2 regions of the Novosphingobium terrae genome follow, and region 2 is predicted to be linked to the other one. Evidence: riboswitches for the same ligand, from Rfam matches in the RefSeq annotation. Region 2 holds a riboswitch; the other holds the start of a gene.

Region 1 (10,805 bases), on a different contig from region 2:
TGTTACGCGTTTGAATGCCTCGGCCAGCTCGCCGTAGCCTATGTCGGCAATCCCGACCTCGAGATCCATACCATTGGCGCGATCACGGTTGTCGAAGAGCCAGCGCGCGTAATAAGCGAAGTCGTCAAGCGCGACATGCACCACGGCGCCGTCGCCAAGCGGCACACGCCAAGTCAGGACTCCATCCTCGATCCTAGGCGTCATTGGCGTTCCGCCTGAAAAGGCCATTTCGATATAGGGGCCAGTGGTGAGCAGGGCGGTGCCCATGCGGTCGCCATTGGCCTGATTTTGAATTAGAATCCAGTCACCTACCCGGCCCTTGCCGTCATAGTGCCCGGTGCGAAACATCGAGCGATAGCCGGATTTCTTGAGCGTGTAGTCGAGGTTGCCATAGACGAAGAAGGCCACGCCTTCTTCAAGTGCAAGTTCGTAGCAGCGGATTGCCCAATAGGTCTCCGTCTTTTCGCCAGCGTTAAAACCATCAATATTAATGTAGGCCCCTTCGCAGGAGCGAAAACCCTCGCGCAGCACTGCTTCGTCGGCAAAAGACCCTTCCAGAAACTCAACCTCTCCCAGCGCGGCGAGTGCTTTCGCGCGCGGCGATCTCGCATCGCGCGTCAGCGCGAGCACGGAATAGCGACCGTCTTCCACCAGGCCACGCACCACTGGCAAGCCCTGCGCACCGGTCGCGCCAATCACGAAAATTCGAGAGATGTTTTGCATGCCGACTCCAATCGCTTGCGAGATGCGCATTTAACTCTCATAATGAGAGTATATCAACTCTTATTATGAGAGTTAATGCGTGAAAGGCTGTTTTGGCGATGCGTTCCAAGGGATTTGAGGGAATGGCCTGTTCGATGGCCGAGGTGATGGGGGCCATGGTGGATCGCTGGGGTGCGATCATCATGCGCGACCTGTTGCTTGGCCTGACGCGCTACGATGATCTGCAGCGCTCGTCCGGCGCGACGAATGCCACGCTGTCGGCGCGGCTGAAAGAACTGGAGCTTTCAGGGCTGATCGAGCGTCGGCAGTATCAGACGCGCCCGGACCGCTTCGACTATGTGCCAACTCCCAAGGGGCGTGATCTGTCTCTGGTCGTGATGGCCATGGTGCAGGTCGGCGACACATGGCGGCGTTCCAGCGGGCAGGAGGCGCCGCTGCGCTTTGTCGATGCAAGTTCGGGTCAGGATGTGAGGCTCACGCTGACAGTCATGGGTGCCCATCAGCCCGGCCACGCGCCCGATATGAGGATCGAGGCAGGGCCGGGCGGCGATGAGATCATGCATTGGCGGATCGAGCGTGGCGCGGATGAAAGAGCCAGCCGGAAAAGCCCTTGAAACAAGCTGCCAAGGCCAAGCCGCTCTACGGGGTTGCATGATGCCAAAATGATTTTGCCGAATGGAAAATGTCCTCTGCAGGCTGCCTTGTTATGATGGGAGGCACTCTGGATGGAGGATGCTCATGAAACTCTATTATGCGCCCGGTGCCTGTTCGCTTGCGGTCCTTATCGTTGCGGAAGAAGGGAAACTGCATCTCGATCTTGAGAAGGTGGATATCAGAACCGCGCCTCATCGCCTGCAGGATGGTACTGATTTCAGCACCATCCATCCCAAGGGCTATGTTCCGGTGCTGTTGCCCGAGCAAGGCCATGCCCTGACCGAAGGTGTGGCCATCCTGACTTATCTGGCCGACCGCAGTCATGCATCAGAGGTTGATCGAGCGCGTCTGATGACCGACCGTTATCGCGGCCTCGAATGGCTGACCTTCATCGCAACGGAGTTGCACAAGAGCTTCAGCCCCTGGCTCTTCCATCCGGAATATGGTGAGCAGGCCGCTGCTGTGGCCCGATCCCGCATTGCGCAGCGGTTCGATTATCTCGATGCGCATCTTCGCGAGCATGAGTATCTGCTCGGCGATACCTTCCACGCAGCCGATGCCTATTGCTTTGCCATAGCGCGCTGGGCGCCGGGCAAGGGTATCGATCTGGAGCCCTGGCCTGCGCTGGCGGCCTATCTGGAGCGTATCGCCGCCAGACCAGCCATGGTGGCTGCCCTGGCGCGACACGGATAAGGCGAGGCTGCCAAGCTCTCTGCAGTTTCGCAAACCACGCTTGCCAGACGGTTATGGCACTGATCGCGATTGGCGCGCTAGATTGCCTTCAGCAAGTCGAGGATTTCTCATGACATTTCAACTCTACGGTTTTTGGCGTTCGAATGCGGCATTTCGTGTTCGCGTCGCGCTGGCTCTCAAAGGCCTGGCTTTCGAGGAGATCGATGTCGATCTTTTGTCGGGCGACCAGTTCGATCCTGCTTATGCGCAGGTGAATGCCGCGCATATGGTCCCCACGCTGATGCATGATGGCCATGCGCTGTCCCAGTCACTGGCTATCATCGAATATCTTGAGGACATCGCGCCGCAGCCCCGCTTGCTCCCCGAAGATTCGCGGGAGCGAGCCTATGCCCGTTCTCTGGCGATGATTCTGGCGGCAGACGTTCATCCTTTGACCGTGCCGCGCGTGCGCAGCCATCTGGCAGAGACCTTCGGTGCAGATCCCGCAGCCATCGAGGCGTGGTGCCGACATTGGACGGGTGAGGGCCTTGCCGCCTATGAGCGGTTCCTGACCCTGCGCCCTGCGGCTCCCTTTGTTCTGGGGGCGGAGCCCACGATCGCCGATATCGCCATCGCTGGCCAGATTGCTCTGGCGGATGTCTATGGTATGGATAGGACGGCCTTCCCAAGGGTGACAGCTTTGGGTGCGGTCTGCTTCTCGCTCCCGGCTTTTGCTCAGGCCCATCCCTTTGAACAGGCTGGCTATCGTGCTGTTCGCATGCATAATTAGACCCTAAGCCGCAAGGGACAATGCCGATGTCGAACCCCAACCCCGCCATCCGTCACCCGATCCCGGCCACCATCGCGGTCGTGATCAAGGATCGGTCCGTGTTGTTGGTGCGCCGTGCCAATCCGCCTGACGCCGGGCTCTGGGGATTTCCGGGCGGCAAGATCGAGTTTGGTGAAACCATCGAGCAGGCCGCTGTGCGCGAGCTCTTTGAGGAAACCGGTGTGCTGGCGGAGGCGGGCCCCGTCTTTAACGCCGTCGATGCCATGGATCAGGACTCGATGGGCGAGACCCGCGCGCATTACGTCCTGATCGCCGTGCTGTGCCGATGGGTGACGGGCATACCCTTGGCGGGCGATGATGCGCTTGAGGCGGCTTGGCACGGGCTTGACGTGCTGGAGAGCGAGGCACTGGCGATGAGCTTCGGTGTGGCCGATGTGGCACGGCAGGGATGGAGGCTTGCCCTTGGTGCAGACTGAACCGGAGCTTGGCTTTATCGGCCTTGGCACGATGGGGCAGCCCATGGCGCTCAACCTTGTGGCCAGCGGGGTTCCTCTGCTGGTCTGGAACCGATCGCCGGAACCATGCCAGACCTTGGCGGCGGCAGGCGCTCTGGTGGCCGAGAGCGCGGCTGACGTTCTGGCAAGATGCAGCACGATCATCCTGATGCTGTCCGACAGCGCGGCGAGTGACGCCGTGCTTGGCCGTAACAGCCTGGCGTTTCGCGCGAATGTGGCGGGGCGGACCATTGTCTCGATGAGCACGCTGGAGCCTTCTTCCTCGCAGCGCCTCGGTCTCGAGATCGAGGCGGCGGGGGGCCATTATGTGGAGGCGCCTGTCTCCGGATCGCGTGAGCCTGCCAAAGCCGGGCAACTCGTGGCGATGCTGGCGGGGAAGCCGGAGGCGATCGAGGCCATCCGCCCCATGCTTGCGCCGATGATCCGCCAGTCCTTCGCTTGCGGTCCGGTTCCCGGCGCGCTGCGCATGAAACTGGCAGTCAATCTGTTTCTCATCACCATGGTGACGGGGCTTGTCGAGTCGGCGCATTTCGCGCAGCGCGCCGGACTGGATCTGAAGGAACTGGCCGCCATCATCGAGGCCGGGCCGATGGCCAGCGATGTGGCGCGCGGCAAGATCGGCAAGCTGGTGAGCGGGGATTTTTCGCGTCAGGCCTCGATCAGCGATGTGCTGAAAAACAGCGCGCTGGTCTTCGATGCCGCGCGGGAGGTGGCGAGCGCATCGCCTTTGCTGGATGCATGCCTTGGACTTTATAGCGAGACCGAGCGGCTTGGCCTTGGGGACGAAGACATGATCGCAGTCTTGCGGGCGCTTGAACGCAATGCGCAAACCGGTCAGACTTGAGCCTTGCTGGCCCTGACAGGCCTTGTAATGCGTTGTTACTGCTTCTTGGGATGCATCTTATCATAGGCCTCGACCTGTTGTTTGAAAGCGACGCAGGGCGGTGTGGCGAAGACTTTCTTGCGAGCTTCGTCGATTTCACCGTCATTTTGCGATTGATCTGTGATGGCCTGCATATAGAGAGCAAGGCCGAAAAGGGTCTGCGGCAATTCGCTGGCTTTGGGCTGGCGTTGCAGCAATGTTCCCATCTCTGCCAGCTTGCTGTCGTGCTCGCTGGTGAGTTGCGGCAAGCCATCGGAGTCGAGTTGATCCGACACGGCCATGGCCTGATGGTTGAGAGCGATCAGCCGGGTGCCATCGGGCGTGTGCAGAAACTCACTGAATGTGGCGAAATGCTGGCGCTCTTCAAAACTGAGGCTGCGCAGCTTGCTCATCAGCGGGTGGATCGACTGGTCATCGACCATAGCCAACATGGCCTTGCGCATGATATCCATGCAACCGGGCAGAGCAGGGGCAAGGGACTTGATCTCGGGCGTAAAGTGACTGTCGTCGATCACCTTGGCCATGGCAGTCGCCAATGCGCGGCTCAACTGAAACTCGTCGTTGACATATTGTCGGAAAAGCGGGTCGGTCGTGAAGTTGTCCGGAGTGACTTGCGCGGTTGGCTGTGCGGCAGCGACATTCGATTGGGTCACCGTCAACGTGACGGCCAGTGCCGACAGCAGCATGCCCTTGAGGATAGTCATAAGATCGGGTCCTTCAGGCCAAATGGTCCGGTTGCGTTGATGATGGATGTGGCGGCGCGGCTGACATGGCCACGTCAAACCGGTCAGGCGTGAACTTTGCTGGCGCCGACAAGCAGGCTGCGCCTGTCGATCAGGCCTTGCCCCACCATGTCGAAAAAGGCGCGCACACGCGCGGTATTGCGCAGATCCTTATGCGTGATGAGCCAGAGCTCCCGGGTGAGCGCGGCTGCAGTGCCCGATACGCGCATCAGATCCGTCTCCTGATCGCCCAGATAGCAGGGCAGCAGCGCCATGCCGATGCCCGCCTTCACCGCCATCATCTGGTTGATCAAGCTGCTTGAGCGATAGATAATCTGATCGTCAGAGACCGTATCGGTCAGCCATTGGGCTGCGGCCGCTGCGGCTTCCATGTGCCAACCGATGAAGCTGTGCCCGGCATAGGGAGCGGTATCGACGGGCGGCCGCTCAGTCAGATAGGCGGGCGTGGCATAGATCGCCCAGGCGGTTTCCGCGATCTGGCGCCCGAACAGCTCGCCCTCTGTGGGCCTTGTCGCGCGGATCGCGATATCCGCCTCCCGGCGCAGCAGGTCGAGCTGTCGATTGTCGACCAGCAGTTCGAGCGTAATGCCATCATATTGGGCACGAAAACCGGCCAGCAGATCGTTGAGCAGCCGATAGGCAAGACTTTCCGAGCAGGTGATGCGCAGATGGCCGGTCAGCCTTGCATCCAGACCCGAGATGTCGCGGTCAACCGACAGGGCCTCACGCTCCATGCGCTCGGCCGCCTGGATCATCCGTTGCCCCGCTTCGGTCGGTGTGTAGGAGCCCGCATTGCGGTCAAACAGTTGGACCTGATAGCGCCCCTCCAGCGCATTGAGCCAACGAAAGATCGTCGAGTGGTCGTGCCCCAGCGCCTTGGCCGCTCCCTTCAGGGAGCCCTGCCGCCCGATCGCCAGGATCAGGCGAAAATCATTCCAGTCCATGATGACGTTCCATCTGAGTGAACTCGGTTGCTGGTTGGCCCGTGCAATCCCCCAGGGCAAGGCAAAAGGCTGGATGAGCCTTTGCGGAAGGACAAATGGCACTTTCGAAATGCCAAATCTCGTCAATGGGTCAAAGGGTTATGTTCGCCTCATGAACAGAAAGAGACGCATAGAGCATGGTGTTGGGTTCACTCCGTGTGATGGACTTCGGCGATGAGTCAGGCGGGCGCATGGGGTTTGCTGATCCTGTCCGGCTTCCTCGATGTCGCCTGGGCTGTGAGCGTCAAACAGGCCGCCGGTTACAGCAGGGTGGGGTGGAGCCTCACCTCGTTCGTCCTGCTAGGACTGTTTATCTTTGCTCTCGGGAGGGCCCTGCAGCTTCTGCCCCTTGGCATGGCCTATGCCGTCTGGACCGGGATCGGTGCCATCGGTTCGGTGGTGGCGGGCATTTTGTTCTTCGGCGAGGCGGTCGATACTGCACGCCTTGCATGGATCGCCATCACCCTCGTTGGGATGATCGGCCTCAAACTCACGAGCCGGTGACGGCGAGATGGACAAAGGCAAGCCTATGAAATCGCAGACGACCAAAGCCGCCCCTTCAACCTTCACCAGAGAAGAGGATCTGCGCGCCTATGAACAGATGGTGTTGATCCGCCGTTTCGAGGAGCGCGCCGGTCAATTGTACGGCGAGGGGCTGATCGCGGGGTTCTGCCACTTGTATATCGGGCAGGAGGCCGTCGTCGTGGGCATGCAGATGGCGATCGAGGAGGGAGACCAGGTCATCACGGGCTACCGTGATCACGGTCATATGCTGGCCTTGGGTGTCGATCCTGACATCGTGATGGCAGAGTTGACTGGCCGTGCTTCCGGCATCTCGCGGGGTAAGGGCGGATCGATGCATATGTTCAGCCCGGAACTGGGCTTCTATGGCGGCCATGGCATTGTTGGCGCGCAGGTTTCGATCGGCACGGGGCTGGCCTTTGCCAACAAATACAAGGAAAACGATCGTGTCTGCCTGACCTATTTCGGGGATGGTGCCTCGAATCAGGGACAGGTCTACGAGAGTTTCAACATGGCCAAGATCTGGAACCTGCCGGTTGTCTATGTGATCGAGAACAACCGCTATGGCATGGGCACCAGCATCGAGCGAGCCTCAGCTACCATCGATCTTTCGAAGCGTGGCGCTTCCTTTAACATTCCCGGCGAGCAGGTCGATGCGATGGACGTGCGCGCCGTGCGTGAGGCAGGGCAGCGCGCGGTGGACCGGGCAAGGGCGGGAGAGGGCCCCTATATTCTGGAGATGTTGACCTACCGCTATCGCGGCCATTCCATGTCCGACCCTGCCAAATATCGCTCGCGCGAAGAAGTTCAGCAGATGAAGATGCAGAACGATCCCATTGATCGCGTCATGGGCCGCCTGCTCAACGATTGGAAACTGCCTGCCGATGAGTTGAAGGAGATCGACCGGCGCATGAAAGAGGTGGCGATCAAGGCGGCCCAGTTCGCCACGATCAGCCCGGAGCCGGATCTGAGCGAACTCTATACGGATGTCTATGCCTGAAGGGTTTCACTGATTCTGGAATGTCATCGAAAACATGAAATTCTGCCGTTTAATCTCCAGAGAAAGGCACAGCATGACGAGCCTCACTCCAGCATCGCCAATTTCGATCCCGACGCTTTCCCCCAGTTTGACGGTAAAAGGCGTTGAGAATGCGGGGCCAGATGGGAATCGTGGCTGGGCGGACGCAAGCGCACTCCAGATCTCTGTCGCGCAACCTCCCGACATCACGACGTCAGACATGTACCGTCAATGGCAAGCACAAGCTGCGTTGAGCCAGGACACGAAGGCGCTGGCCAACGCCATAGGAGCCGCCTTCCAGGCGATTATAGCCGATCGCCCCGATCTTGCTGACGCGCATTTCGATTTCACCTCCGACGATGGCAAGCTCAAGGTCGAGGCAAGCGGTCTGGGCGATACCGATCGCCAGTGGCTTGAGCAGCGTCTCAATTCCGACACCGGTCTTGTCGGAGCCGTTGGAATGTTCAATGCGGATCTGGGGCACCTTTTAGGTGTCAATGCAGAAACCGCAGTCGACGACACCGCAGCGACAGCGGCTAAAATCGATGGTTCGGTCCATTTCCTCGCGATGATGCAGGGCGTGGTGAACAAGGCGGGGCAGACGGGCTGGCTGAGCGATGCGACCTATACGGACGGGCAGGGGCAGGGCATCGACCTCGCGCAGGCGCGGACGGATTCGCTTTCCGGAATGATCGACGCCAAGAGGCAACTTGATGCCCTGCAGGACGGCAGTGTCGTAACCCGGTTGGCCAACGGCCATGTGTTGTATGGGGCTCAGGTCAACCCCGATCCCTGGTTTGAGGCAGGCATCATTGCTCCTGCCTTTGTATCGAGCCACTCTGTCTCCAGCGCGAAGGTGGCGGGCGGTCATGGCCTGTTGATCGATCGGCTCATCTGACAGCGGGCAGCGCACCGGCAGGAACTTTACGCGTGCATCTCGAGCTCGCGCCTTCGATCCATCGATCGCGGCAACCCTGTGCGGACCTAGTGCAGAGGCTGGGGGCGTGCGCTCCCAATCGAACTTTCACCAATACGCATGAAAGTGATGGAGCGGCCCATGTCCCTTTCCTACATCGAGCTTTCCGCCGTTTGCCAGCGCATTGTGCATGAATGTCTTGGCGCGGCGGACGCTTTCTTCCACCCCAAGCGACGGCAACAGCGCCGCGATCGCGGCCGACAAGGTACAGCCGGTACCATGGTCGTTAACGGTCACGATGCGCCTTGCGGAAAGCTTGATCATGTCGCCGCTGCCAAGCAACAAATCGGTGCTATCGCCCCCGTCCCGCAGATGGCCGCCCTTAAGCAGCACCCACTGTGGGCCCAGCATGCGGAGATCGGCGATCCTTCTGCGCATCTCCTCCCGTGTCCATTCCCCTTCGAAACCCAGCAAGACCCCCGCTTCGGGCAGATTGGGGGTGATGACCGTGGATATAGGAACCAAGCTTGCCGCAATCGCCGCCACGGCGTCGGGAAGCAACAGATGATCGCCGCTTTTGGCGACCATCACGGGGTCCAGCACGATGTTGCGCGCGCCATGATGGCGGAGGCGATCCGCGATGATTGCGGCGATCTCTGCCGTGGCCACCATGCCGATCTTGACGGCATCGACACGGACATCTTCAAAGACCGCATCGATCTGAGCGGCGACGAATTGAGGTTCGAGAGCCACGAAAGAACGTACACCCTGCGTGTTTTGCGCGACCACAGCGGTGATTGCGGACATCGCATAGGCGCCCAGGGCAGAGAAAGTCTTGATGTCGGCCTGAATGCCGGCGCCTCCGGTCGGATCGGTTCCGGCGATGGTGAGAACGTTCGCGATCATGAATAGCGCTCCTCAACGACAAGGGCTGCCAGTCTTGCGCAGCCGACGCATGGTATCGATCTGCCGCGAGGAAAGGATTGTCTGGCCGACATGGCGATGGCGCAATCCGCCAGCGCGAGGTGATACAGACCCGTCCCTTCGCCAGTGTGATCTGGATCAGGTTCAAAGGGTCACCGCGCTGCCTGGGCCAACGGTATCTCAGCTTCTTGTCGAAGCTCCCCTCGGTGTTCTGCCAGCTTAGTCTCTTAAAGCAGACTGTCCATCGGCTTCATCGAGGTTGTCCTGCAGCTATCGTCGACGCCGCGATGCCCGAGGCGAAGGAAAAGTGGTCGAAGGTGGAATTCACGATGACGATCATCACGTCCTCGGGCCGAATGCCGGGGTTGGCCGCTAGTCCCGCCACCAATCGCCGGTAGAAATCCTGCTGCACGGCCTGCGCCCGGACCCGGCCCGTCGTGATATGGAAAAGCACGAAATCATCCGAGCGCGGTCCGCCACCATAGTGGCGGTCAAAGATCAGCTCGCCCGGCTGATGCTGATGGATCGCCACAAACTGGTCGGTTTCGGGCACTTCGAAGCCCTCGACCATGGCGCGGTCCAGACTGTTGACGATGGCGGAGAGATGGGCTGCCGGCTTGCCTGCGAGCAGCGAAATTCTGGTGAAGGGCATAGTCGAAACTCCATTGCGTCAATGGCGGAAAGGGTTCCCCTTATCGGACCTCCACGATCCGGGACGCCCAGGGGTTCTGCCCGTCTCTCAGCCAGCGCAGCGTGTCCGTCCAGAAGTCCGGTGCATGGCGATCATGGAACAGGGCGAAATGGCCGAGGGCGGTCAGGTCGTAGTCCTGAGGCCTCAGGCAGACCAATGTCCGCGGGGCGCGGCGATAATAGTCCAGCGTGCGCCGCAGGGCCGCGACTGTGCCGATGTCGTCATCCGCAACAGCAACTGCCAGGATCGGCGCGGTCACCTGGGCGATACGATCGCACACGTCTTGCCGTTCGCCGACCGGATGGTTCCGTTCAAACCTTTGGTGGCGGAAGCTCCACTCATGGGCAACGCCTGCCGGCAGGTCTTCCAGCCAACCAAGGCGCCGACCGGGAAAATAGCCGAAGAGCGCCGTCAGCAACGGCATCGCTACATGCCATTTCAGCAGCAGTCGCGCGCGGGCCCTCAGGGCGTAATCGCCCCACCAGGCATATTGGGCGCCGACGGTCAGCATCCGGTCGATCCGCCCGGCGCCACGGGCCAGACCCGGCAGAAAACCGCCAAAGCTGTGGCCCACGACCGCCAGAGAGGACTTGGGGCTGCGCTCCTGCATGAAGCGCAGTACGGCCGCGAAATCCTGCTCGCCCCAATCGCGCCACTGGTAGTGGCATCCCCGCAGGCTGGCCGGACGGGAGGCACCAATTCCACGGTAATCATAGGTCAGCACGTCGAACCCATGCGTCGCCAGAAAGCGTGCGTATCGGTGATAATAGC
Region 2 (10,805 bases):
GCCGCCGCCGGCATGGAAGAGGTGCTGCGCCGCGTCGCCGCCGGGGAGCCGCTGCAACGCGCGGGCACGGACCCGCACCGCCCCAGCCCCGCCACGCGCCGCGCCGTGGCCCCGGCCTTCCACACCGAAGTCCCCCGCACCGATCGCCTGCCGACCCTGGCCCTGCTGATCGCGCCGGGCAGCGACGGGCGCAACACCCCACCCCCGCCTCCCGGCTGGGCACTGCTGGTACAGCATCTCGACGCGCTCGACCCGGACGGCGACTGGAGCATCGACCCGCGCGATGACAGTGCCGCTCTGCTGACCGGCCGCCCGGGCCGCATCGGCATCACCCTGCACAAGGCGCCCCTGCCCGCCGAATGGCTGCAACTGGCCCAGGGCCACAGCGACTGGCCCGGCCAGCCGCCAGACACCGCCGCCCTGCGCTGGCACACCGCCTGCCTTACGCTCACCTGCGATCTGGAAACCGGCGCTGCCGGGCCTCACGATACCGCTCAGGTCGCCCGTGCGATGGCCGCCGCGCTGCTGCTGCTGGGGCAGGATCTGCACAGCGCCGGGCGGCTGGCTGCTCTGGCCAATCCTGCTCATGCCAAGCTGTTCCCGCCGCAGTATCTGCCGAATCTGGCCGAGACTCTGGAAGCCGATGAAGTGCCTGTGCAGCTGTTCATTTCCACGGCCATCCATACCACCACGCCGGGGGCGGTTTCGCTCTCCACCACCGGGCTGATGCCCTTTCTCGACCATGAGGTGGAGGCCTGGAACGCGCCCGGCGACGCCGAGACTCTCGGCGAGAAGCTGGGCAAGGTGTTGCGCCAGCTGCTGATTCAGGAAATCGTGCCCCGCCATGGCGATACGCTGGGCAGCAGCCCTGTGCGCATTCTCCACGGCACCAGCCGCGCGGAGCGGCCCTATGCCGGAGGGAAGCCGATTCCCGCGCTGTGGCTGGAGTTCGGGGAGGCGCGGCCCTATCCCTCACGCCCGGCGGTGAGTGCTGCGGCGCCTTTGCGGCGGCCGGGGGGGTTTGGCCGGAAGGGATTGTAAGGGGGAAGAAGGAAGATGCGAGGGGGAAGTCCTTGTTGGTCGCATGTCTCAAAAGACATGCTCCGGGCCCTCGCGCTCCCATTCCGTCTTCCGACGATGGGGTGGTGGCGCCCGATCCTTACGCCACGGCTCTCCACCTGCGCCACGCAAAGCGCCGCAGGCAGTTTTATAAGGCATACGCTGCGCTGGTGATTTTAAAGCCTGCGGCGCGGCGTCGTTGCCCTTTGGCTGAACCCGTGGCGCCCACGTAGACATTAACGGGAGCGCGAGGGCGATGGCCCTCGCATCTTCTCTTTCCCCCTTCTGGACAATCCCCCTCCACGCTTCTAACCTGCGCCCAGTTTCCCCGGGGAGCCCGCATGGGCTGAGAGGTGGGCTTTGCGCCCCACGACCCGCTGAACCTGACCCCGTTAATGCGGGCGTAGGGAGGGAGTACCCGGCGGCGGATCTGTGCGATCAGTCCGTGTTCCGGGCGCCTTTTTCCTCACGCCACGCTCTTTGAGGAAGAGGCAAAGCGCATGGCCGATATCGATTCGAAAATGGAGGCTCTCAAAGGGAGCCAGTTCAATGTGACGACGGGCCCTATCCGGGGCAGTCGCAAGATCCATGTGCCGGTGCCGGGCACGGATATTCACGTCGCGATGCGTGAGATCACGCTGGAGCCGGGCAGCGGCGAACCGCCGGTGCGGGTCTATGATACCTCCGGCCCTTACACCGATCCCAAAGCGCAGATCGACATTCAGGCTGGCCTGCCCCTGCTGCGCCGCAACTGGATTCTCGCGCGCGGCGATGTGGAGGATTACGAAGCCCGCGCCATCAAGCCGGAGGATAACGGCCAGCTTGGCCCGGATCGCAGCGGCGGCGTGCCAGCATTTCCCAATCCGGTTCGCCGGCCTTTGCGCGCCAAGGCTGGCGCCAATGTCAGCCAGATGCATTACGCACGGCGCGGCATCGTCACGCCGGAAATGGAGTATGTGGCGGCGCGTGAGAATCTTGGGCGTATGGCGCTGAAGGATGCTTTGGTTCGTGACGGGCAGGATTGGGGCGCCTCCATTCCCGACTTTGTCACCGGCGAGTTTGTACGAGAAGAACTGGCACGCGGGCGGGCGATCATCCCCAACAACATCAACCACCCCGAAACCGAGCCCATGGCCATCGGGCGCAATTTTCTGGTCAAGATCAACGCCAACATCGGCAATTCGGCGGTGGCCTCGGATGTCGCCAGCGAGGTCGACAAGATGGTCTGGTCGATCCGCCATGGTGCCGATACGGTTATGGATCTTTCCACCGGGCGCAACATCCATGACACGCGCGAGTGGATCATCCGCAACAGCCCCGTGCCCATCGGCACCGTGCCGATCTATCAGGCGCTGGAAAAGGTGGGCGGCATCGCCGAGGACCTCAACTGGGAGATCTTCCGCGACACGCTGATCGAACAGGCCGAGCAGGGCGTCGATTACTTCACCATCCATGCGGGCGTGCGCCTGCCCTTTATCCCGCTGACGGCCAAGCGAGTCACCGGAATTGTTTCTCGTGGCGGCTCGATCATGGCGAAATGGTGTCTGGCGCATCACAAGGAATCCTTCCTTTACGAGCGCTTCGACGAAATCACCGAGATCATGAAGGCCTATGACATCGCCTATTCGCTGGGTGATGGCTTGCGCCCTGGCTCCATCGCCGACGCCAATGACGAGGCGCAATTCGCCGAACTCTACACCCTTGGCGAGCTGACCAAGCGCGCCTGGGCGCAGGACGTGCAGGTGATGATCGAGGGGCCCGGCCATGTGCCGATGCACAAGATCAAGCAGAACATGGACAAGCAGCTGGAAGCCTGCGGCGAAGCCCCGTTCTACACGCTCGGGCCGCTCGTGACCGATATCGCGCCGGGCTATGATCACATCACCAGCGGCATCGGCGCGGCGATGATCGGCTGGTTTGGTACGGCGATGCTCTGCTATGTTACGCCCAAGGAGCACCTCGGCCTGCCGGATCGCGATGACGTGAAGGTCGGCGTGGTGACCTACAAGCTGGCCGCCCATGCCGCCGATCTGGCCAAGGGGCACCCTGCGGCGAAACTGCGTGACGATGCGCTTTCGCGCGCGCGATTCGAGTTCCGCTGGCGCGATCAGTTCAACCTGTCCTTGGACCCGGACACTGCCGAGGCCTATCACGATCAGACTCTGCCTGCGGAAGGCGCCAAGACGGCGCATTTCTGCTCCATGTGTGGGCCGAAGTTCTGCTCGATGAAGATCACGCAGGAGGTGCGCGATTTCGCCGCCAAGCAGAATCAGGAGCCGGGGGCATTCATCGCCGCCGAGGAGGCCGAAAAGGGGATGGAGGAGATGTCCGCTTTGTATCGCGACGGCGGGGATCTTTACATTCCGGCTGCGGAGTAAGCTAGAAAGGCAGGTGCGAGGGTGGAGTCTTTCGTTGGTCGCCTTTCTCAAGAGAAAGGCTCCGGCCCTCGCGCTCCCATGATGTCTTCTGGCGAAGCGGCAGTGGCACCCGATCGTTGCGCCCTGTCTCTCCGTTGATTTGCCCAAGGGCCGCGCCTAGGCTGGGCGGCATCATGGATATCGCTGTTCTAGAGCAATATTTGCATCACCAGATCCCCTTGTCGGAAGCGATGCAGGTGACGGTTGATGCGGCTGGATCGGACTCGGTGGTGCTTTCCGCGCCGCTTGAACCCAACATCAATCACAAGAGAACCGCCTTTGGCGGCAGCATCTCGACCCTGGGCATCCTTGCCGCATGGTCTCTGGTGCATCTGCGGTTGCTGGAGGAGGGCCTGCGCTGCGAGGTTGTCATCCAGTCCAACCAGATGGATTATGAGCGGCCGATCACGGGGGCGTTTAGCGCCGCTTCTGCGGTGCGCGATCCGGCGGGATGGCCGACCTTCCTCAAGACATTGCGGCGCCGGAAGATGGCGCGCATTGAGGTAAGCTCAGACCTGATGTTCGAGGAAGCGGTGGTTGGCCGCCTGAGCGGACGCTTCGTGGCCTTCCTGCAGGAAGCCTGAGAACTCAACCCCGCTGCGAAGCAGCAGTAAAACCGGAAGCCCCACGCAGACCAGAAAGGGATTGCAAAGGGCGCCATAGCTTGTCGCGTGCGACAAGCGCACTCTTGGGGCCCTTTGCCCGCCGGAGGCAAAAAACCTAATGCACAAAGAAAAAGGCCGGATGAGGCAAACCCCATCCGGCCTTTTCAAACGCTTGGTTGGAAGCGCTTCGCCTTAGCGAGCAGCAACCAGCAGCTTGGCGTTCAGCGGCTGCACGTCGCGCAGCGAGAACGAAACCGGAGCGTTGTCGATGAAGCCCGACACGCCGCCCTTGGCAACGCGCAGTTCGAAAGGAACCGAACCCTTGTCGGCGGTGCCCTTCAGGATGCGGACGTCGCCCTTGGTCTCGACGGTGTAGGCGTAGTCGACGCCATCATACGAGAAGGTCTGCTTGGGAGCAGCTTCAGCCGAGGCAACGGCGGGCAGAGCGAAGAGAGCGGCAGCGGCAAAAACAGTCTTGAACATGGCAATTTCCCTTTGTGTCGAAGGCCTGCTTCGAAGGTGAGATTGCCTTCAGCATCCTTATCTGTTGCATTGCAGCATATGGAAATGCGCTGTGGCGCTCAATTGTGTTTGCCGTTTAGGTGATTGCAAGAAATGCAACATATTTGGCAATCGACGGAAATCAGCGCAGAATTTGCTCAACACGCCGCAGAAAAATGGTTCGCGCATAGCTATGCGTGCAAAGAGCGCATAAGAAGAAAGACCATTGCGGAAATTTTCCGAAATTACGCAAACCTAAATGGCTCAAGAAGATTCGAATCACACAGCCGCCATAAAACCATTCGGGTGCGCGTAATTGCGATATTACGCCATAACGGATAAAATCCAAATCAAGGCCCTTCCAAACACCCATCCTGCCTGCATAATCCACAAACCTCACCCTCTCTCCCTGTCTCACGCAAGTTAACTTGCCCCTCTGCAACAGGCGTGGCACGCCCCTCCCCACAGTCGCGGCAAACGCCGCTGGCAAAACACAAAATAACATCGGGGTCAGACTGCGTTCAGCATGAAGATCCTAGATATATCGGCACAGAAACTTTGGCCCTGTAGAACCGTTTACGCCCTACAGGCTTTGGAGAGTTGTCCCATGACCCCTTCATCAGGCGCTAAGCTGAAAAGCATGCGGAAGATCGTGCTCGCCGGTGGTGCGCTGGCGATGGCGGTAGGCCCTCTGGCAGCCGGTCTTGCCTCTGCGCAGGACGGTTCCTACGGCTACCCCGACCAGTCCCAGCAATATCCCAATGGGCAATACCCGAACGGCCAATATCAAGGTCAGTACCAGGGCCAGTATCCGAACCAGGGTTATCCCAATCAGGGCGGCCAGTATCAGAACCCGCCGCCCGAGCCCGTGGCCCCCGGCGGCTATGACGGCACCCGTCCGCCCCCGCCGCCTCCCGGCTATGCCGCGCCCAGCGATCTGGCCGCGCAGCAGATGGCCGATCAGCGCTATGCGCAGAATGCCGAGAACTGGGCGCGTGACAATTGCGTCAAGTCGCATGGCAATGTCGCGGGCGGCGCGGCGGTCGGCGGCATTCTGGGCGCCATCATCGGCGGCGCGCTTGGCGGTCGTCACGATCGCGGTGCGGGCGTCTTTGCCGGCGCGGCGGTCGGCGCGGTCGGCGGCGCGGCAGTGGCCAGCTCCAGCGGCGGCGCCACCAGCCCCGGTTGCCCTCCCGGCTATGTGACGCGCGGCGGTGCTCCGGAATGGGGTTATCAGCCCGCAGGCTACTACTATGCCGCGCCGGACTGGTATCGCCCCTGGGTCTTTATCGACAACAGCTGGGTCTATCGCCCCTATCCCTATCACGACTTCTATTACCGCACCTGGTGGGGTCCCCGCCATGGCGGCTGGCGTGGTGGTCCGGGCTGGCGCGGCGGCCCGCATGGCGGCTGGCGCCGCTGAGCGACACAAACAGAGAGGGCGGCATGCGAATGCCGCCCTTTTTGCATCGTGGCACCAAACCCCTTTTGCCTTCCGCCTGTAAACTTTCCCTGCGAAGAAGCGCTTGGCGGCAGAGGGGAATTCGTCCATCAGGCGCCAATCAGCCCCTCCTGCCGGTGTTTCATGACGATCGACAAACCCTCGCGTGGCGTGTTCCTTCTGCTGCTGGCCACGGTGCTGTATCTGACGCTGATGCCGTCACCGCCCCATGTCGCGCTCGACAATCTGCCCTTTGGCGACAAGATCGAGCATTTTCTGGCCTTTGGCTCGCTGACCTTTGCCGCCCGTTTCGGCTTTCCGCGCATGGCGGAGTGGCTGGTGTTGGAACGATTGTCGTTTCTGGGCGCTATGATCGAGGTGGTTCAAGGTTCCCCCGGCCTGCATCGCGATTGCGACTGGCGGGATTGGGCCGCCGATACGCTGGGTGTGCTGGTCGCCTTGGCGGCGGTGCGGGTGCTCTATGCCCTGTTTCGCAGCCGGCAGCCGCGACCCACGCTGCATTAAGCTGCTCCCCGAAAGGCAGCGGAAAGGACGTTGATGTCGCTGCCCGTTCTGAACTTGTCCTCCTCCAGCACGGGCCCGAGGCCTTCCCTGCCGCATCGCACCAAAGCGCAAAAGCCCGCATCCATGGCCGTCACCGGCCCCGCATCTGTATCAATATGACGCGATGCGATTGCCTTGCCGCGTTTTTTTGCTAGCAGAGGCCCTGTGACGACAGCCTTCCCCCCCATGGATCGGTCGCGCCTTGCTGTGCGGAACCTGGTGCTCACACTGGCCTTTGCCTGTGCCGGTTGCATGAGCGGCCACACCGATTCCCCGCCGCTGCGCCTGGTTTCCGAAACCGCGCCCTCCACGCCCGACGACGCCCTGCCCTGGTGGAAAGGCGCGGGCGATCCCGTGCTGGCCCAACTGATCGAGCAGGGTCTGGCGCATGATCCGGTGCTGATCTGTCAGGCCTTCAACCTCACCCAGAGCGAGGACAAGGCCCATGCGCCCGGCCTGCGCCACCGCCTCTCGCATCTGATCGCTCAGGATGACGACACCGCGCGGCGCGCTCAGGCCTATGCCTATGCCGACGCCCGCAACCATCTGGCCGAGCGTATCGCTCTGGCCTATATTGAGGCCCGGCGCTGGCAGGAACGCCTTGCGGTGCGCGTCAAGGCTGTCGACCCGCTGCGCGACAATGGCGAGATCGCCCATTTCCGCAAGGAAGCGGGGCTCGTCCCCGCGATGGACGGCGATATGGCCGATGTGATGACCGGGCTGGACACTGCCACGGTGGAAGCCGCCCGCAACAAGCTGGGCGAGGCCATCGGCAATCTGGCGAAACTCACTCACGCCCTGCCCGACGATCTGCGTGGGCAACTGGGCAGTGAGGGCCATTTGCCCGCGCTGGCCGCCAAGCCCGCCAATGATCGCAGCCACCGCGCCGATCTGCGCGGCCTCGAACTGCGGCTGACCGCCGACCTGACTCACCACAAGGTCGAGCAGGATGTGATCGACAGCGCCGCCAAGGCGCCCGAAGGCACGCCCGCCCCCGAAGCCCCCGCCAAACCGGCCGATGGCAAGAAGGGCGACCCCAAAATCACCGCCGATGCGCGCGCCCAGAACGCCGTGGCCGCATGGCGCGCCGCGCAGATCCGCGCCGATGCGGAAATCCGTGACGCCAGCGCCGCGCTGGACACCACCACCATGCGCCTCGCCCCGCTGGCCAAGGCAGAGGCGACGGCCACCCGCACCGTCACCGATGCCCGTCTGGGCTATCGCAGCGGAACCGAGACATTCTCCATGCTCTATGTCGCCGAAGCCGCCGTGCTGGCCGCGCAGGAAGGGCAGATCGATGCCCGCGCCGCCGCCGCCGCCGCTGCCGTCCGCCTGTGGTCCGCGCAGGGCCTGGGCTGGCACGATGCCGATCTGGCCCCTGCGCCGACTGAAGGTGTGACGGTCTGTGTCCAGCCCTGAACTCGACGCTTTTCTGGGGGCCCGCCCCCATCGCGAGCTGTATCACTGGCTCAGCGTGGGCGCCATTGTGGTGGCGCTGGCGGTGGCCTTCGTGCTGCTGGGGCGCTTCGTCAACGGGCCGGATCTGGCCTATTACAGCTCTCCGGTTGAGCGCGGTGACATCACCCCGGTGATCTCGGGCGAGGGCACGCTGCATGCCGTGGGCGAGGTGGCGATCACCGCCACCAGCGACGGCGCAGTGCAGAGCGTGCCGGGCCCGGCGCAGGGCCCGGTGGCTGCCGGGCAATTGCTGGTCACCATGGACAATGCCTCGCTGCTGGCCGAGCAGACCGCGGCTCAAGCGCAGCAGATGCAGGCGCAGGGCGATCTCGACCGCGCCAAATTGTCGCTGAGCGAGGCCCAGATCAAGCTGGCGCGCTATGATGCGGTGTGGCGCAAGTCGCAGGGCCGCGTGCCCTCGCTCAACGAGATGCAGGGCGCCCGCGCCGATGCGGGCCGCGCCGCCATTGCCGCCAGCACCGCCCAATCGGCACTCTCGGCAGCGCAGGCGAAGGTCAAGGCGGCTCAGGCCAAGCTGGCGGGCAGCGCGATTTCGGCCCCTGCCGCAGGGGTCGTGGTGGCCCGCATGGTCACGCCCGGGCAGGGCGTGCAGGCGGGCGCGCCGCTCTTCACGCTGGCGCCCGGCGTCGACAAATTGACCGTTGCCGTGCCGCTCGATGCCGCTCAGGCCCAGCGTCTGGCCATCCATGCCCATGCCCGCGTGCTGGCCCCGGCGCTCAGCGATGGGCCGCGCAGCGCCACGCTCGATCGCCTCGATCCGGGCCCGGGCGATGGGCGGCAGTTCGCCGTCTTCACGCTGGATGCGCCCGCAGCGCCGCTCAAGCCCGGCATGCCGGTGACGGTGGACATCGATCTGCCCGCGCGGCAGGGCGTGCTGCTGGTGCCCAATGCAGCGCTGACCTTCGCGCCTGAGGGCAAGCGCCCGGGCGGCAACGTCTATGTGCTGGCGCAGCATCAGCAGCCCCGGCAAGTGCCGGTTGCCGTCGGGGTCTCGGACGGTCAGCATACCGAAGTCATCGCCACCGGCCTGCAGCCGGGCGAACAGATCATCACCGGCTGGCGTCATGCACCGGAAAAAAATCAAACGGGGGGGAATCCGAAGGCGGCCACCACACCGCCCACGAAACCTTGAGCCGCGCCTTGCGCGTTACACGGATGATATCGATTATGACCAAGCCCCCGTTTTCGCCCCGGACTTCTCTCTCTCGGCGCGAGGCGACCGGCCTGATTTCCGCCTTCGTCGCTGCTCTGACGGCTCCGGGCGCCGCACTGGCCGCGCCCGCCGGACGCTTCGGCCCTGCCACGCCTTTCTCCTGGGATCGCCTTGTCGCCCGCGCTCAGGCCAATGCCCGCCGCCCCTACACCGAACGCCCCGTATCGAAGCTGGCGGTGGCTGATTTCGACACCCATGTCCGCCTCACCTATGGTCAGGCCGAGGAACTGCCCGGCCATGTCCGCCTGTTTCCCACCCGCGTCGGCATCGCCCCGCAGGCCGTGGGCATCAGCATCGTCGAGAACGGGCAGGCCCGCACGCTCACCGATATGACGGGCCTGTTCGGCGGCGGTCAGGATGGCGAGGCGGCCGGCTTCCGCGTGATGTGGGCCGATGGCCATGCCGACTGGCTGGCCTTCCTTGGCGGTTCCTACTTCCGCGCGGCGGGCAGCCATGACCAGTTCGGCCTGTCCGCACGCGGCATCAGCGTCAACACCGGCGCCCCCGGCCCCGAGGAATTCCCCGAATTCACCGACTTCTGGTTCGAGGGCAAGGGCGAGGACGGGCTGATCGTCCATGCCCTGCTCGATGGGCCTTCGCTGACCGGCGCCTATCGCATCGAAACCAAGCGCACGCCCGATGCGGGCATTCAGGACGTGACCGCCACGCTGTTCCTGCGCCGCGACATTGAGCGGCTGGGCCTCGCCCCCATGACCAGCATGTATCTTTATGGCGAGGGCGACCGCCGCGCCGACTGGCGCCCCGAAGTGCATGACAGCGACGGCCTCGCCATCGTGACGGGCACGGGCGAGCATATCTGGCACCCGCTGATCAACCCCGAGCAGGAACACAAGCCGCCCGTCACCAACGCCATGCGCGCGGATCATGTGAAGGGCTTCGGCCTGCTGCAGCGCGATCAGGATTTCGATCATTATCAGGATGATATGAGCTATTACCACCGCCGCCCCTCGCTCTGGGTGGAGCCGAAGGGGGATTGGGGGCCGGGCGCGGTGGCGCTCTATTCCTTCGCCTCGATTTCCGAGACGGTGGACAATGTCTGCGCCTATTGGCTGAGCGACACGCCTGCCAAAGCCGGGCAGCGCCGCGACTTCGCCTATCGCCTCACCTGGAGTTCGCAGGAACCGGCGCATGGAAACAATGCCCTGTGTACTGCGTTTCGTGTTGGACCCGGTGGTGTGCCCGGGCAAGATGAGATCAAGGGTGTCACCCGCTATGTGTTCGATTTCGAAGGCGATATTCTGGCGGGCCTCACCCGTGACAGCCATGTCGAAGCCCAGACGGACATTCCTGCCAAGGCCGTGCTGTTGATGGCGGTGGGCCCGGTGGGCGGCCAGAAGAACATCTGGCGCGTGACGATGGATGTGCGCCATGCCGATCTGCCTCACCCCGAATTCCGCCTGTTCCTCAAGCGCGGCGGTGCTGCCCTGAGCGAGACGGTGATCGCCACGGCCAAGCTACCATGAGCACAACCCTTCCCAATCTGCCGCAAGAAGCGCCGCTGGAGA

The links. Region 2 has a riboswitch for thiamine pyrophosphate ahead of thiC (phosphomethylpyrimidine synthase ThiC). Riboswitches for the same ligand answer to the same signal wherever they lie in the genome.
Region 1: linked by a shared signal. The riboswitch ahead of thiD (bifunctional hydroxymethylpyrimidine kinase/phosphomethylpyrimidine kinase) and the one ahead of thiC (phosphomethylpyrimidine synthase ThiC) in region 2 are both predicted to bind thiamine pyrophosphate.

What each region holds. Positions count from the first base shown of each region.
Region 1 is NZ_JABVZR010000003.1:101,342-112,146, reverse strand. It holds gene HGK27_RS30105 (NmrA family NAD(P)-binding protein) at 1-753, opposite strand, end outside; gene HGK27_RS30100 (winged helix-turn-helix transcriptional regulator) at 846-1,337, shown strand; gene HGK27_RS30095 (glutathione binding-like protein) at 1,462-2,070, shown strand; gene maiA (maleylacetoacetate isomerase) at 2,180-2,839, shown strand; gene HGK27_RS30085 (NUDIX hydrolase) at 2,866-3,315, shown strand; gene HGK27_RS30080 (NAD(P)-dependent oxidoreductase) at 3,272-4,198, shown strand; gene HGK27_RS30075 (hypothetical protein) at 4,234-4,941, opposite strand; gene HGK27_RS30070 (LysR family transcriptional regulator) at 5,025-5,924, opposite strand; gene HGK27_RS30065 (DMT family transporter) at 6,138-6,467, shown strand; gene pdhA (pyruvate dehydrogenase (acetyl-transferring) E1 component subunit alpha) at 6,475-7,485, shown strand; gene HGK27_RS30055 (hypothetical protein) at 7,559-8,401, shown strand; gene thiD (bifunctional hydroxymethylpyrimidine kinase/phosphomethylpyrimidine kinase) at 8,528-9,325, opposite strand; TPP riboswitch at 9,442-9,557, opposite strand; gene HGK27_RS30045 (tautomerase family protein) at 9,594-9,995, opposite strand; gene HGK27_RS30040 (alpha/beta hydrolase family protein) at 10,036-10,805, opposite strand, start outside.
Region 2 is NZ_JABVZR010000001.1:3,887,856-3,898,660, forward strand. It holds gene HGK27_RS17335 (hypothetical protein) at 1-1,041, shown strand, start outside; TPP riboswitch at 1,379-1,486, shown strand; gene thiC (phosphomethylpyrimidine synthase ThiC) at 1,560-3,437, shown strand; gene HGK27_RS17345 (YiiD C-terminal domain-containing protein) at 3,611-4,060, shown strand; gene HGK27_RS17350 (hypothetical protein) at 4,274-4,564, opposite strand; gene HGK27_RS17355 (hypothetical protein) at 4,725-4,982, opposite strand; gene HGK27_RS17360 (hypothetical protein) at 5,223-6,005, shown strand; gene HGK27_RS17365 (VanZ family protein) at 6,168-6,548, shown strand; gene HGK27_RS17370 (TolC family protein) at 6,753-8,006, shown strand; gene HGK27_RS17375 (efflux RND transporter periplasmic adaptor subunit) at 7,993-9,198, shown strand; gene HGK27_RS17380 (glucan biosynthesis protein) at 9,234-10,763, shown strand; gene mdoH (glucans biosynthesis glucosyltransferase MdoH) at 10,760-10,805, shown strand, end outside.